One region of the Mycobacterium sp. SMC-11 genome, then DNA from elsewhere that is predicted to be linked to it. Evidence: riboswitches for the same ligand, from Rfam matches in the RefSeq annotation. Region 1 holds a riboswitch; the other holds the start of a gene.
The links. Region 1 has a riboswitch for cobalamin ahead of cobN (cobaltochelatase subunit CobN). Riboswitches for the same ligand answer to the same signal wherever they lie in the genome.
Positions count from the first base shown of each region.

Region 1 (7,767 bases):
GCACACGCGGCGGCCGCGTTCGCCGACATCGTCGTCGCGAAGGGATGGGTGGCGTCCACGACGACGTCGTAGTCGACCAATGCCGCTCGCAGACCGTCGATTCCGCCAAACCCGCCGATCCGCACCTCCCCGACCGGCAATCGTGGATCGGCGACCCGGCCGGCCAGCGACGTCGTGACGTCGACACCCGCAGCGACCAGCCGATCGGCGAGGGCCCGGGCTTCGGCGGTGCCGCCGAGCAGCAGCACGCGCGTCACGGTGCCCCCGGCGCCAAGAACGGCAACCCAGACGGTGGCCCGCCGCCCGCCAGCTCCAGCAGGGCGTCGACGTCCAGGTGCTCTTCGATCAGATCCCCGAGCAGGTCGAGCCGGCGCTCCCGGGCGGCGGGGAAGGACACCTGCGACGGCGCCACCCCGAGGGTTTCGGCCAGGAACGCCGCGCGCAGCGCGTCGACCTCCAGACAGCCGTGGCGCATGGTGCCGAAAACCTGGCCGGCGCGGACTCCACCGGGAAACGCATCTGCGACGTCTCCGCGGCTGATCCGGCCATGGTGGATCTCGTAACCGCCATCGGACAGCCGCAGCACCTTCTCTGCGGCGAAACATGTTTCGACGTCCAGCAGTCCCAGCCCCGCCACTTCACCGGGCGCTCCCTCGATTCCCTCGGGGTCGCGAATCTTTCGGCCCAGCATCTGGAAGCCGCCACAGATCCCGAGCACGGGCTTGCCCGCGGCGGCGTGCCCAGCGATCGCGGAATCGATTCCGCGTGACCGCAGCCAGGCCAGATCGCTGATGGTTGCCCGGGTTCCGGGCAGCACCACCAGATCAGCGTCGGACACCCCCCGCGGGTCGGCGGCGAACACCACGTCCAGGTCGGGTTCCAGGCCGAGGGCGTCCAGGTCGGTGAAGTTGCTGATCCGCGGGAACCGGATCACCGCGACCCGTCGGGCCCCGGTGCGCGTTGAGCGTCGGCCGTCCAGATCCAGCGCGTCCTCGGAGTCCAGCCACAGCTCCGGGTGCCACGGCAGAGTGCCGAACACCCGCCTGCCGGTGAGGCGCTGCAGATCGGCCAGCCCGGGCTCCAGCAACCGCAGCTGCCCGCGGAACTTGTTGACGATGAACCCCGCCACCAACGCCTGGTCCTGTTCCGACAGCAGCGCGACGGTGCCGAAGAACGCCGCGAACACCCCGCCGCGGTCCACGTCACCGACCACCACCACCGGCAGGCCGGCGTGGCGCGCCAGGCCCATGTTCACGTAATCGCCGGCGCGCAAGTTGATCTCGGTCGGGCTGCCGGCCCCCTCGGCGACAATCACGTCATAGCGTCCGGCGAGATCGTCGTAGGCACGGTGCGCGGCCTGCGCCAACGCTTCACGGCCGTGCCTCCAGTTCGACGACGACAGTGTCCCCCACGGCCTGCCCATGAGCACCACATGGCTTTGCTGGTCGCTGCCGGGTTTGAGCAGAACCGGGTTCATGGCCGGCTCCGGGTCGACCCGCGCTGCGCAGGCCTGAATCCATTGCGCCCGCCCGATTTCAGCCGCCACACCCTCGGCGCCGACACACACCATGGAGTTGTTCGACATGTTCTGCGCCTTGTAGGGCGCCACCCGCACGCCGCGGCGAGCCAGCGCCCGGCACACCCCGGTCGCCACCACGGTCTTACCGGCGTCGCTGGTGGTTCCGGCGATCAGAACGCCCGCCATCAGGTCCGCCGCACCAGGAACACATCCATCACCCAGCCCGCCTCGGCCCGGGCCGCATCGCGGGCGGCCGCGATCTCCTCGACGACCTCAGGGACCCGGCCGGTGACCAACCGCTCCCCGCCGGCGCCGAGGTTGGTGCCCCACCAGATCGTCCAGTCGGCCACCGCAGAAAGATCGAGCCGGTCCGGGTTGAGCATCGCGACGATGTTGTCCTGGCCAGCTGCAACCGCCTCGGCGAGCCGCCGGCCGGTGGTGATGTGCACCGGACGGCCCACTTCGTGCAGCACGATCCGGTGCCGGGCAGCCAGCAGTTGCGGGGCGCTGATCCCGGGAAGCACGTCGTAATCCAACTCAACGCCAAGGGCTTTCACCTGCTCGACGATGCGGATCGTCGAGTCGTACAGCGCCGGGTCACCCCAGACCAGGAAGGCGGCCGTGCCGCCGCGGTCCCGCAGCACGTCGGCGTAGCGCTGCGCCCGTGCCGCATGCCAGTCGGCCACGGCGCGGGTGTAGCCGGGTTCGGTCAGCCCCGGGGAACGGTCGCGGGCCGGGTCGGCGATCGCGACGATAGGAGTCGAGGCGGCGTAGGTGTCGACGATGGATCGCCGCAACGCCAAAAGGCTGTCGTCGGAGGATTTCTCGGATGCCACAATGTAGTCGGCCGACTGCAGTGCGCTGGCGACCTCGGCGGTGACGTGCGCAGGTCCCATACCGATTCCGAGAATCCAGACTTTCACCGATCCTCCAGGTCGCCTTCTACGTCCAGGTAAGCCTGCCGCAACGCCGCCATGGTCTCGGGGTCGGGGTGCTCCCACAGGCCGCGGTCGGCGGCTTCGGTCAACCGTTCCACAATGCCCTGGAGCGCCCAGGGGTTGGACTTGTCGAGGAAATCCCGGGTCTGCGGGTCCAAGACGTATTCGGCCGCGAGCTTTTCGTACATCCAGTCGTGCACCACACCGGCGGTGGCGTCGAAGCCGAACAGGTAGTCGACGGTGGCGGCCAGTTCGAACGCGCCCTTGTAGCCGTGGCGACGCATCGCGGAGATCCAGCGCGGGTTGACCACCCGCGCGCGGAACACCCGGGCGGTCTCTTCGGCCAGCGTGCGGGTGCGGATGGCATCCGGCGAGGTCGAATCGCCCACATAGGCTTTCGGGTCCGCACCGGTCAGCGCGCGCACGGTCGCGATCATGCCGCCGTGATAGACGAAGTAGTCATCGGAATCGGCGATGTCATGCTCGCGGGTGTCGATGTTCTTGGCGGCCACCTTGATCCGGCGGTAGTTGATGCGCATGTCGTCGGCAGCCGGCGCGCCACTCAGTCCCCGGCCGTAGGCGAACCCACCCCAGGTGGTGTAGACCTCGGCCAGGTCCTTGTCGTCACGCCACGTCCCGGATTCGATGACCTGCAAGATTCCCGCACCGTACGACCCGGGCGCCGAACCGAAGATCCGGGTGGTGGCGCGACGCAGATCGCCGTGTTCGGCGAGGTCTGCGCGAGCGTGCGCGGCCACGAAGTTCGCGTCGTCGGGCTCGTCGAGGGTGGCGACCATCTGCACCGCGTCGTCGAGCATCGACACCACGTGCGGGAAGGCATCCCGGAAGAACCCCGAGATGCGTACCGTCACGTCGATTCTGGGCCGGCCGAGCTCTTCGGGTGAGATGACCGCCAGCCCGGACACCCGCCGCGACGCCTCATCCCACTCGGGACGCACGCCGAGCAGGGCCAGCACCTCGGCAATGTCGTCGCCGGAGGTGCGCATCGCCGAAGTGCCCCACACCGATAGCCCGACCGACTCCGGATAGTCACCGGTGTCATCGAGGTAGCGCCGCACCAACGAGTCGGCCATCGCCTGCCCGGTCTGCCACGCCAGCCGGGACGGCACCGCGCGGGGGTCGACGGTGTAGAAGTTGCGCCCGGTGGGCAACACGTTGACCAGACCACGCAACGGCGACCCGGACGGCCCCGGTCGTACGAACCCGCCGGACAGCGCGTGCAGCACCGAGTCCAGCTCGGCCGATGTGCCGGCCAGCCGCGGAACCACCTCGGTGGCAGCGAATCTCAGCACCCGACATACCTCAGGTTCGGGATGCAGCGTGTCGGCCAGGCCGGTCTCCCAATCGCCGGCCTCCATGGCTTCGACCAACGCGCGGGCGCGGCCCTCGATCTCGTCGACGACCGTCGCAACGGCGTCTTCCTTGAGGCCCAGCGCGGCCCGCAGGCCGGGCACCGCATGGTCTACCCCGCCCCACACCTGCGGAGCACGCAGGATCGCCAGCACCAGGTTCACCCGCTCCGGTCCAGTCGGAGCACCGCCGAGCACGTGCAGGCCGTCCCGGATCTGGGCGTCCTTGATCTCACAGAGCCAGCCGTCGACATGCAGCAGGAAGTCGTCGAACTCCTCATCCTCGGGCCGCTCATCGAGCCCCAGGTCGCGGTGCATCTCCGCGGCCCGCATCAGGTTCCAGATCTCACCGCGGATCGCCGGCAGCTTGGCCGGGTCCATGGACGCGATGTTGCCGTACTCGTCGAGCAGCTGCTCGAGGCGCGCGATGTCGCCGTAGGACTCCGCACGTGCCATCGGTGGGATCAGGTGGTCGACGATCGTGGCGTGCGCCCGGCGTTTGGCCTGCGCGCCCTCGCCGGGGTCGTTGACCAGGAACGGGTAGATCAACGGCAGGTCGGCGATCATCGCGTCGGTGGCGCACGCGGAAGACAACGCCGCGGTCTTACCGGGCAGCCACTCCATCGATCCGTGCTTGCCCAGGTGTATCACCGCGTGTGCGCCGAAACCGTGTGCCAGCCAACGGTATGCGGCCAGGTAGTGGTGGCTGGGCGGCAACTCCGGGTCGTGGTAGATCGCCACCGGGTTCTCCCCGAACCCACGGGGCGGCTGGATCATCAGCACGACATTGCCGGATTGCAGTGCTGCCAACACGATCTCGCCGGCATCGTTGACGAACAGCTGGCCCGGCGCCGGACCCCACGCCGTCGTCATGGCATCGCGCAGGCCGTCGGGCAACTCGGCGGTCCACTGCGCATACTGCTGCGCGGTGACCCGCACCTGTGCGCCGGCCAGCTGCGCCGCAGACAGCCAGTCCTCGTCCTGACCGCCGGCCTCGATCAGGGTGTGGATCAGGCGATCCCCGGCCTGCGTCTCGTCAGCGACGTCGAGCACGCCGAAACCGTCCCCGACGTCGTAGCCCTCCGCCGCCAGCCGCCGCAGCAGCCGCACCGCCGACACCGGGGTGTCCAGACCGACGGCGTTGCCCACCCGGGAATGCTTGGTGGGATAGGCCGACAACACCAACGCCAGCTTCTTCTGTGCGTTCGGGATACGGCGCAGCACCGCGTGATTCACCGCGACCCCGGCCACCCGGGAGCACCGCTCGGGATCGGCGGCGTAGTGCGGCAGCCCGTCGTCGTCGATCTCCTTGAAGGAGAACGGGACGGTGATGATCCGGCCGTCGAATTCCGGGATGGCGATCTGGGTGGCCGAATCCAGCGGGGTCACGCCGTCGTCGTTGGCCTCCCAGTCCGCCCGCGTGGACGCCAGGCACAGTCCCTGGAACACCGGGATGTCCAGCGCCGCGATCTGTTCGATGTCCCACGCGCCGTCGTCGTCGCCGGCACTGACCCCGGCGGTGGCGTTCATCGCCCCACCGGCCGCCAGCATGCAGACCACCACCGCGTCGAGCTGCCCCAGCGCCGCGAAGAGCTCCTCGGGGGCGTTGCGCAGTGACGCGGCGAAGATCGGCACCCCGACGGCCCTGCCGGTCGCATCGATCGCGTCGGCCAGGGCGTGTGCGAAACCGGCATTGCCGCTGACCTCGTGGGCCCGGTAGTACAGCACCCCGATCCGCACCGCGTCGGGAGACTCAGCGGACTCGCTCCGCCTCTCCCGCTGGCCGTAACCCCACTCCGGGATCACCGCCGGTTCCTCGAAGCCCTCCCCGGTGAGCAGCACTGTGTCGCACAGAAACGCGTGCAGCTGCGCGAGGTTGGCGGGCCCGCCCTCGGCGAGGTAGGCGTGCGCCTGGGCGGCCAGGCCGATCGGGACCGTGGAGCACTCCATCAGCTCGGCGTTGGGCGAGCGTTCCCCGCCGAGCACCACCAACGGCAGTCCGGTCGCGCGCAGCAGCTTCAGTTCCTCGGCGATCTCGGCCGACGACCCCAGGATGCGCAGCACTACGACGTCGGCGCCGTTGACCAGCGGTTCGATGTCGTGGCGTGCGGGGTTCCCGAGCCGGTAGGCCGCGCCGCTGGCCCGCGCGGACAGCAGGTCGGTGTCGGAAGTGGACAGCAACGCGATACGGCGTGCCTGCGCCATCAGGGGCCTCCTCGGGGTTCTCGCCCCTCGTCGTCGGATGTCTCGTGGCCGTATCTGGCTGGGGGCACGCGACCCCTCACAGTGGCGGAACCGCCCCGGATTTGCACCGGGTTCCTGACGCCACGAGACGGCGGCCAGCCTAACGCAGCGCGGCGTGTAACAATGTCGCCGGTAAGGCGATGACGAATGAGGAAGCCGGTGCGAATCCGGCGCGGTCCCGCCACTGTCATCGGGGAGCGACCCTCATCAGCCACGGCCCGCCACTTGTGGGGTTGGAAGGCGAGGCGAGCAGTGATCCGAGAGCCAGGAGACTCACGTCAACGCGTCCTGCGTACCGGGGCGGTGTACCCCGAGGAAGCTGATTCACGCTGATGTCCCGTGCGTTGCGGGTAGTTGCTGCGCTCCTGGTAGCGCTGGCCACCGCGCTGTCGTTGGCCGGCTGCTTGGGCGAACCCACCACCCGCACACCGCAAGCGCGTGCCGGCTGCATCACCGACTTCGATCCGGCCACCGACTATTTCCCAGACAAGTCGACGCTGACCGAGGCCACCAACTTCGCCATCACCTACCACGGCAGTTACCAGGTTCTGACGGTCAAGCGGCCCTACCTCGGCGGCAAGCCGGTGTCGTGGGTGTTGGTGCGCTGCGGTGCGCCCGCGCCGGCGTTGACCGGGGAGCTGGCCAATGCCCAGCGGATCACCGTCCCGGTGCGGAGCCTCTACTCGGGCTCGACGACGCATCTGGCGATGATCTCCGAACTGGGCCAGGCGGGCGTGGTCACCGGTGTGGCCAGCCCGGCAGCCGTCGCCGACCCGCAGATCCGTGCGCGCATCGACGCCGGTGAGATCGTCGGCTACGCCCCCGGCGGGCAGATCAACATCGAGCGCGTGATCGGCGCGGGCCCCGACCTGCTGGTTACCGAGGGCATCGACGACCCCGGCTATCCCAAGCTGCGCGAAGCCGGTACCCCCGTGCTGGCCGACGCCGAATGGCTGGAGCCGACCCCGCTGGGCCGGGCCGAATGGATCAAGGTGTTCGCCGCGCTGACCGGGACCGAACACCAAGCAGCGCAGGCCTACCAGGCCATCCGGGACCGTTACCGCGCCTTGGCGGCGCAAGCCGCCGCAGCCAAGCCCGTCGAGGTCTTGGTCGGCACCATGTACTCGGGCAGCTGGTCGATGCCCACCGGCGAGAGCTACTCGGGGCGTCTGGTCGCCGACGCCGGCGGCACCTACCCCTGGCTGTCGGAGACCGGCGCCGAGACCCGGCACCTGAATTTCGAGTCGGTGTACACCCGTGCCGGCACCGCACCGGTCTGGCTGGTCACCGACGACTGGCAAACCCTGGGCGACGCGGTGGCCCGTGACAGCCGCTACGGCGAGCTGACCGCGCTGCGGACCGGCCATGTGTGGTCGGCGACCAAGGCAATGACACCCGCTGGCGGCAACCTTTATTGGGAACGCGGCACGGCACGACCGGATCTGCTGCTCGGCGACCTCGTTGCGATCCTGCATCCCGAGCTCGCCGCCGACCACCCGTTCGAGTTCTACCGGCGGGTGCCGCGATGAAGCCGCGTATCGCCCTGGTGCTGGCCGCGCTGAGCGCCGCGGTGGTTCTGCTGGCCGTGCTGGGGTTGGTGCTCGGGCCGGTGCGGGTGCCGGTGCTCGATACCGTGCAGGTGCTGTTCGGCGCCGAACCCTCCGACCCACGCTGGCAGGTGATCGTGTGGAACATG
Region 1 covers NZ_CP176430.1:3,593,489-3,601,255, forward strand. The annotation lists gene ACKY0X_RS17140 (cobalt-precorrin-6A reductase) at 1-257, opposite strand, end outside; gene ACKY0X_RS17145 (cobyric acid synthase) at 254-1,705, opposite strand; gene cobF (precorrin-6A synthase (deacetylating)) at 1,705-2,442, opposite strand; gene cobN (cobaltochelatase subunit CobN) at 2,439-6,032, opposite strand; cobalamin riboswitch at 6,061-6,186, opposite strand; cobalamin riboswitch at 6,196-6,347, shown strand; gene ACKY0X_RS17160 (ABC transporter substrate-binding protein) at 6,404-7,600, shown strand; gene ACKY0X_RS17165 (FecCD family ABC transporter permease) at 7,597-7,767, shown strand, end outside.

Region 2 (7,767 bases), 2.4 Mb from region 1:
CGTCACCTCGTCGGGCTTGCGGGTCTTTAGGCCGCAGTCCGGGTTCACCCAGAGGCGTTGGGCCGGAACGGCATCCAGCGCCTCGCGTAGCGACGCGGCCATCTCGTCGGCGCTCGGCACGCGCGGCGAGTGGATGTCGTAGACACCCGGGCCCACCCCGTTGGAGAAGCCGATCGCATTGAGGTCATCGAGCACTTCCATGTGCGAGCGCGCCGCCTCGATCGAGGTGACGTCGGCGTCCAGGTCGGCGATCGCACCGATCACCTCGCCGAACTCCGAATAGCACAGGTGGGTGTGGATCTGCGTCGCGTCGGAGACGCCCGAGGTGGCCATCCGGAACGAACCCACCGCCCAGTCCAGGTAGGCCGCCTTGTCGGCGTCGCGCACCGGCAACAGCTCGCGCAGGGCGGGTTCGTCGACCTGGATCACCGCGATGCCGGCGGCCTCCAGATCCACCGTCTCCTCGCGGATCGCCAGCGCCACTTGGTAGGCGGTGTCGGCCAGCGGTTGGTCGTCGCGGACGAACGACCAGGCCAGGATGGTCACCGGACCGGTGAGCATGCCCTTGACCGGCTTGTCGGTCAGCGACTGGGCGTAGGTGGCCCAGTCGACCGTCATCGGCTTGGGGCGCGTCACGTCGCCGAACAGCACCGGCGGGCGCACGCAGCGACTGCCGTAGGACTGCACCCAGCCGTTGCTGGTGGCGAAGAAGCCCTCCAGCTGCTCGGCGAAGTACTGCACCATGTCGTTGCGTTCCGGCTCGCCGTGCACCAGCACGTCGAGCCCGAGGTTCTCCTGCAACTTGATGACGGCAGCGACCTCCGCCTTCATCCGGTCGGTGTACTGCGCCTCGTCGATCTCCCCGGCCGCCAGCGCGGCGCGGGCCTTGCGGATCTCCACGGTCTGCGGGAACGACCCGATGGTGGTGGTCGGCAGCGGCGGCAGGTGCAGCCGCTCGTCCTGGGCGCTGCGGCGTGCCTCGGCCGAACCGCGCTGGCTGCCGGCCGCCCGGATCTCGGCGATCTGCGCGCGCAACGCCGCATTGTTCAGGCGGGGGTCGGAGGTGCGGGACGCGGCTGCGGCGTTGGACGCCTCGATCTCCGCAGCCACGGCTTCGCGTCCCTCGCGCAGCGCGCGGGCCAAGGTGGCCACCTCGGCCACCTTTTCGGCGCCGAACGCCAGCCAGCTGCGCAGCGCGTCGTCCAGACCCGTCTCGGGCTCCAGCGAGTAGGGCACGTGCAGCGTCGAGCACGACGTCGATACGGCAACGGCCTCCGCTGAACCCAACAGCGACGCCAGCTTGGCCAGGGCGGCCTGCAGGTCGGTGCGCCAGATGTTGCGGCCGTCGACCACGCCGGCGACCAGAACCTTGGAAGCCAGCTCCGGCACGGACGCGATTGCGGTGTTGGGTCCGTAAACCAGGTCGACGCCGATCGCCTCGACCGGGGTGCGGGCCAGCGCCGCCAGCCCGGCCCCGGGGTCACCGAAGTAGGTGGCCACGAAGATCGCCGGCCGCTTGCTCAGCCCGCCGAGGCGCTTGTACACCTGCTCGGCCAGGGCGGGGGCGTCCGCGGAGATGTCGGTCACCAGCACCGGCTCATCGATCTGCACCCATTCGGCGCCGGCGTCGGCCAGCTTGCCCAGCAGCTCGGCGTAGACGTCGGTCAGCTCGTCGAGGCGCGAGATCGGCGCCGGCGCACCGTCGACGGCCTTGCTGAGCAACAGGAACGTGACCGGACCGATGATCACCGGCCGGGCTGCGTTTCCGCCGAAGCCCTGCTCCTTGGCCTCGGCGAGCTCGGAGAGCACCTTGGCGGGGTTGAGCGAGAACGTCGTGTCCGCCCCGATCTCGGGAACGATGTAGTGGTAGTTGGTGTCGAACCACTTCGTCATCTCCAGCGGAGCGATGTCGGCGTTGCCGCGGGCCGCGGCGAAGTAGCGGTCCAACTCGTCGGCGACGCCGGCCACCCGGGCCGGGAGTGCGCCCAGCAGCACCGCGGTGTCGAGCATCTGGTCGTAGTAGGAGAACGTGTTCACCGGTATCGAGTCGAGCCCCGCGGCGGCCAACTGTGCCCAGGTGTCACGGCGCAGGCCGGCGGCCACCTTCTTGAGCTCGTCCTGGTCGATCCGGCCGGCCCAGTAGCTTTCGGTGGCGCGCTTGAGTTCGCGGCGCGGTCCGATTCGTGGTGAGCCGAGAACGGTGGCGGTAAAGGCTTGAACGGTCACGATTTGATCCTTCAATTGACGAGGGTGGGTCAACGCCAGCAGCCGCCCAGCTGATCCGGTCCCGTGCCTATATATAAAGCACTATAACCCTCAAAACCAGACGCCCATTCCGCGAGGCGTTGATCCGCCGGGCGCGGCGCGCCCAGCACAACGGGCAGGTATTCGGACTCGCAGGCGCGCACCGAGGTGCTCCTAGTGGCCGTCGCTTCCCAGTCGGCGGGCGAACCCATGACCAGTGCTTATGACGGCGGTCGTTCCTGCATACCGCTGCGGGACAGTCCCGGATTCTCACCGGGTTCCCTCTCGCGCTCCGCGGAAAACTACGTAAACCGCGGTGCGCTCGATGCCGAAGCCGCCTGGCGGCGACAACGGCAAACCAGTTGCGTGATCGAGGTTACTCGGCTCGACCGGCCGCGAGTGCCTCCGGGATCGGGGTCGGGCCGTCGTTGAACTCGATGGTGCGGCCGATGGTCGACTTGTCGGCCAGGGAGGCAGCGATCACCAACGCGACGTTGCCGCGGGAGACCTGCCCTTTGGCCGTGTCGGGACCGACGGCGATTTCTCCGCTGGCTGGATCCAGGGTTAGCCGGCTGGGCCCCAGCACCGTCCAGTCCAGGTCGCTGGCGCGTAGATGGGCGTCGGCGGCGGCCTTGGCCTGCGCGTACGGATAGAACGGATCGTCTTCGGGAATGCCGTGATCGGGTCCCGCGCCGAAATAGGACACCATCACGAATCGCCGCGCACCGGCTTTCGCGGCGGCGTCGATGCTGCGAATGGCGGCGTCGCGGTCGACGGCGTAGGTGCGTGCCGGGTTTCCGCCACCGGCGCCGGCGGAGAACACCACCGCGTCATGATCGGCAAAGAGCCGGGCCAGGCCGTCGGTGCCGAGCTGTTCGATATCGGCCACCACCGGGACCGCGCCGGTGACCGCGACCTCCTCGGCGTGGTCGGGGTTGCGGAACACCGAGCTGACTTGGTCGCCGCGACTAACGAGGGTGGGGGCCAGCAGCAGGGCGATCTTGCCGTGGCCGCCGACGATCACGATGCGTGCCATGGATTCGACGTTACGCGGGAGCGCGGAATGACCCCCGCTGACGCCGCCCGAGCGCGCCCGTCGACAATCGAAGTAACAAGACCCCGAACCAACTAAGGAGCACCCATGGCTGAAGCCGTCATCGTCGAAGCGGTGCGCGCGCCGATCGGCAAGCGCAACGGCGGACTGTCCGGGGTACACCCGGCCGAACTGTCCGCCCAGGTGCTCAACGGGCTGGTCAACCGGGCCGGCGTGGACCCGGCCCTGGTCGACGACGTGATCTGGGGCTGTGTCATGCAGGCCGGTGAGCAGGCCCTGGACATCGGCCGCACGGCGGTGCTGAGCGCGGGCTGGCCGGAGACGGTGCCCGCGGTGACCGTGGACCGCCAGTGTGGTTCCAGCCAGCAGTCGGTGCACTTCGCCGCCGCCGGTGTGGTCGCCGGACACTACGACGTCGTGGTCGCCGGTGGTGTCGAGTCGATGTCGCGGACCCCGATGGGTTCCTCGCTGGCCAACGGCGGCCGCCCGTACGGGGATTCCTTCAAGGCGCGCTACACCCAGACCCCCAACCAGGGCATCGGAGCGGAGATGATGGCCACCAAGTGGGGCCTGAGCCGCACCGCGCTCGACGAGTTCGCGCTGGCATCGCACGAAAAGGCCGGTGCCGCACAGGACGCCGGCGCCTTCAAGGACGAGATCGTCTCGATCACGGATCCCGAGGGCAACGTCATCAGCGAGGACGAGGGCATCCGCCGCGGTACTACCCTGGAGAAGATGGCCCAGCTCAAGCCCGCTTTCAAGGAGGACGGCGTGATCCACGCCGGTAACTCCAGCCAGATCTCCGACGGCTCGGCGGCGCTGCTGTTCATGTCGGCGGCCAAGGCACGCGAACTGGGCCTGACCCCGCTGGCCCGGGTGCACACCGCGACGCTGGCCGGCGCCGACCCGGTGATGATGCTGTCCGCGCCGATCCCGGCGACCCAGAAGGCGCTGCAGCGCTCCGGCCTGAGCATCGACGACATTGGGGTGTTCGAGGTCAACGAGGCATTCGCCCCGGTGCCGATGGCCTGGCTGGCCGAACTCGGTGCCGACCCGAAGAAGCTCAACCCCAACGGCGGGGCGATCGCGCTGGGTCACCCCCTCGGCGGCTCCGGTGCCCGGATCATGACCACCATGCTCTACCACATGCGCGCCAACGGAATTCGCTACGGTCTGCAGACCATGTGCGAAGGCGGCGGCCAGGCCAACGCCACCATCCTGGAGCTGCTGTGAGTGACGGGGCCGTTCTGGTAGAACGGCTTGGACAGCTGGGCAACGTCCTATTGATCACGATCAACCGGCCCGAAGCCCGTAACGCGATCAACGGCGCCGTCAGTGCCGGCATCGGCGACGCCTTGGCGCAGGCTCAAGACGACGACGAGGTGCGCGCGGTAGTGCTCACCGGCGCCGGCGACAAGTCGTTCAGTGCCGGGGCCGACCTCAAGGCGATCGCCAACCGGGAGAACATCTACCACCCGGAGCACCCGGAGTGGGGTTTCGCCGGCTTCGTGCAGCACTTCATCGACAAGCCCGTCATCGCGGCGGTCAACGGCACCGCGCTGGGCGGCGGCACCGAGATCGCACTGGCCAGCGACCTGGTGATCGCCGAACAGCGCGCCCAATTCGGGTTGCCCGAGGTCAAGCGCGGCCTGATCGCCGGTGCCGGCGGGGTGTTCCGCATCGTCGACCAGTTGCCCCGCAAGATCGCCCTGGAACTGCTCTACACCGGCGAGCCCATCTCGGCGGCCGACGCGGCCCGCTGGGGTCTGGTCAACCGGGTGGTCGAGGATGGCGGAGCGCTGGAGGCAGCCCTCGAGCTGGCCGAACGGATCACCGGCAACGCGCCGTTGTCGGTGCGGGCCAGCAAGCGGATCGCCTACGGCGTCGATGACGGCGCCATCCCCGGCGAAGTGGACGGTTGGGCGCGCACCGGCCGGGAATTCTCCGCTGTGCTGCGGTCCGAGGACGCCAAGGAGGGACCCCGGGCGTTCGCCGAGAAGCGCGCGCCAGTGTGGAAGGCGCGTTGAGCGGCGTGCCCGAGCCGCTTCTCATCTCCATCCGCGGGCGTGCCCCGCAGCTACACCCGGAGTCCTGGGTGGCGCCCAACGCTAGCCTGATCGGCCAGGTCAGCCTGGCCGCTCGGGCCAGCGTCTGGTACTCGGCGACACTGCGCGCCGAAGTCGAGCCGATCGAGATCGGCATCGACACCAACATCCAGGACGGCGTGACCGTCCACGTCGACAAGGAGTTTCCCTGTCGAGTGGGGGCGCACGTCAGCGTCGGGCACAACGCGGTGCTACACGGATGCACCATTGAGGACGACTGCCTGATCGGCATGGGAGCGATCGTCCTCAATGGTGCCGTCGTGGGGGAGGGCTCGCTGGTCGCGGCGGGCGCCGTCATCCCGCAGGGGATGGTGGTGCCGCCCCGGTCACTGGTGTCGGGGGTACCGGGCCGGGTGCGACGAGACCTGAGCGAGGCCGAGGTCCGCAACAATCGGTACAACGCCGCGGCGTACCGGCGACTGATCGAAGTCCATCGAGCGAACTAACGCATTTGGGCCACCGGCCGCCGTTTCGCCGCTACGTTTTAGGGACGTTGCTTAACCCGCCGCTGAGGGGACGTCCTGTATGACCCAGATCAGTCCAACCCGCCCCGGCCTGCTGCGTGAGATCACCGACATCATGACCAGGGTTGCCCTGCCCTATCACGAGCCACGGGCAGTGGTGCAGCGGCGGCGTGCCGTCGTCGGAGTGGTCGTGGTGATCGGCGCCGCGGTACTGGCCGCCATGCACAGCAAGCTTCCAGGCGATGCGGCGTTCTACTGGCTGTCGCTGGTCTTGGCTGTGGTCTGGACGGTGGGGGCGGTGGTGGCCGGACCGCTGCACCTGGGCGTGTTGCGGTTCCGCGGACGCAACGAGCGGCCGGTGTTCACCGGCACCGGCGTGGGCCTGGTGCTCGGCGGGGTGTTCCTGCTGGGCGGGCTTGCCGTGCAAGACATTCCGCCGTTGGCCGACCAGGTGGTCGCCATCTTGGCCTACACCACCGAAGTCTCCTGGCGACTGGTGGTGCTGATCGCTCTGGTCAACGCGATCGCCGAGGAGTTGTTCTTCCGCGGCGCACTGTTCAGTGCGTTCGGTCGCCGCTCCCCGCTGGTGTTTTCCACCCTGCTCTACGTCGCGGCGATGATGGCCGCGGGCAACTTCATGGTGGGTGTGGCCGCACTGGTGCTCGGTACCGTCTGCGCCCTCGAGCGGCGCGCTACCGGTGGGGTGCTGGCTCCGGTACTGACCCACCTGGTGTGGGGACTGGTGATGGTGCTGGCGCTGCCCCCGATCTTCGGGATGTAAGAGCCCCCAAACTTTGCGCGAGTGTGCGTGTTTGCGCGGCGACACGCCGCTGAGCGTGGCATTCTGCGCACGCTCGTCACCGCTTAGCGGTCGGTGAAATTGGGGGAGCGCCGCTCCTGAAATGCACGAGCGCCTTCACGGAAGTCGTGGGCGTTCAACAGGATTGACTGCCCGACGTATTCGCGGTCCAAGGTGGCATCCAGCTCGGTCAGGGTGGCGGAGTTGATGGCGTGCTTGGTCTTGGCGAACGCCGCGGCGGGCCCGGCCAGCAAGCCGGCCAGCAGCTTGTCCACCTCGGCGTCGAACTCCTCGGCCGGGTACACCGCGCTGATCAGGCCCCACTCCAGGGCGTCGGCGGCCGACAGTCGTTCGGCCAACAGCGCCAACCGCATAGCGCGGGTCCGGCCCACGGCCGCGGCGACCAACGCGGAGGCGCCACCGTCGGGCATCAGCCCAATCTTGGTGAACGCCAACAGGAAAAAGGCCTTGTCCGAGGCCACGATCAGGTCGCAGGCCAGGGCCAGCGACACGCCGATACCGGCCGCCGGCCCCTGCACGACGGCCACCACCGGCCGTGGCAACGCGACGATCGCCCGGATCGCGCGATTGGCCTCGACGATGATCTCCGTCGCCAGTTCATCGGTTGCGTCCTCGGCGCTGATCCCGGCGCCGGAGCAGAAGCCGCGCCCCGCCCCGCCGAACCGAACCGCGCGCACGCGCGGGTCGCGGCCGGCGGCTTCCATGGCGTCGGCGATACCGGCCAGCACACCGGTGGTCACCGAGTTGAGGCTGTCGGGGCGGTCGATGATCACCGAGAGCACCCCGTCGGTCAGGGTGACGGACACGCCCGCCACCGGGGCCAGGGTGTCGATGCCGGAGTCGATTGCAGTCATGGCCCTCACCCTAGGATGCACATCACACAGGCACACGACGAGGAGGCAGATATGGCGGGACCACTGGCGGGGCTGCGGGTCATCGAACTGGCCGGGATCGGACCGGGACCGCACGCAGCGATGATCCTCGGCGACCTGGGCGCTGACGTGGTTCGCGTGGAGCGGCCGCCGAAATTCGGTGGCGGGGCCAGCAAGGACACCATGCTGCGCAACCGGCGCTCGGTGA
Region 2 covers NZ_CP176430.1:1,198,818-1,206,584, forward strand. The annotation lists gene metE (5-methyltetrahydropteroyltriglutamate--homocysteine S-methyltransferase) at 1-2,241, opposite strand, end outside; cobalamin riboswitch at 2,362-2,574, opposite strand; gene ACKY0X_RS05760 (SDR family oxidoreductase) at 2,621-3,280, opposite strand; gene ACKY0X_RS05765 (thiolase family protein) at 3,386-4,531, shown strand; gene ACKY0X_RS05770 (crotonase/enoyl-CoA hydratase family protein) at 4,528-5,325, shown strand; gene ACKY0X_RS05775 (gamma carbonic anhydrase family protein) at 5,331-5,849, shown strand; gene ACKY0X_RS05780 (CPBP family intramembrane glutamic endopeptidase) at 5,929-6,648, shown strand; gene ACKY0X_RS05785 (enoyl-CoA hydratase) at 6,732-7,541, opposite strand; gene ACKY0X_RS05790 (CaiB/BaiF CoA transferase family protein) at 7,593-7,767, shown strand, end outside.
Region 2: it holds a riboswitch for cobalamin, as region 1 does, so the genes downstream of both, metE (5-methyltetrahydropteroyltriglutamate--homocysteine S-methyltransferase) here and cobN (cobaltochelatase subunit CobN) in region 1, are expected to answer to the same signal.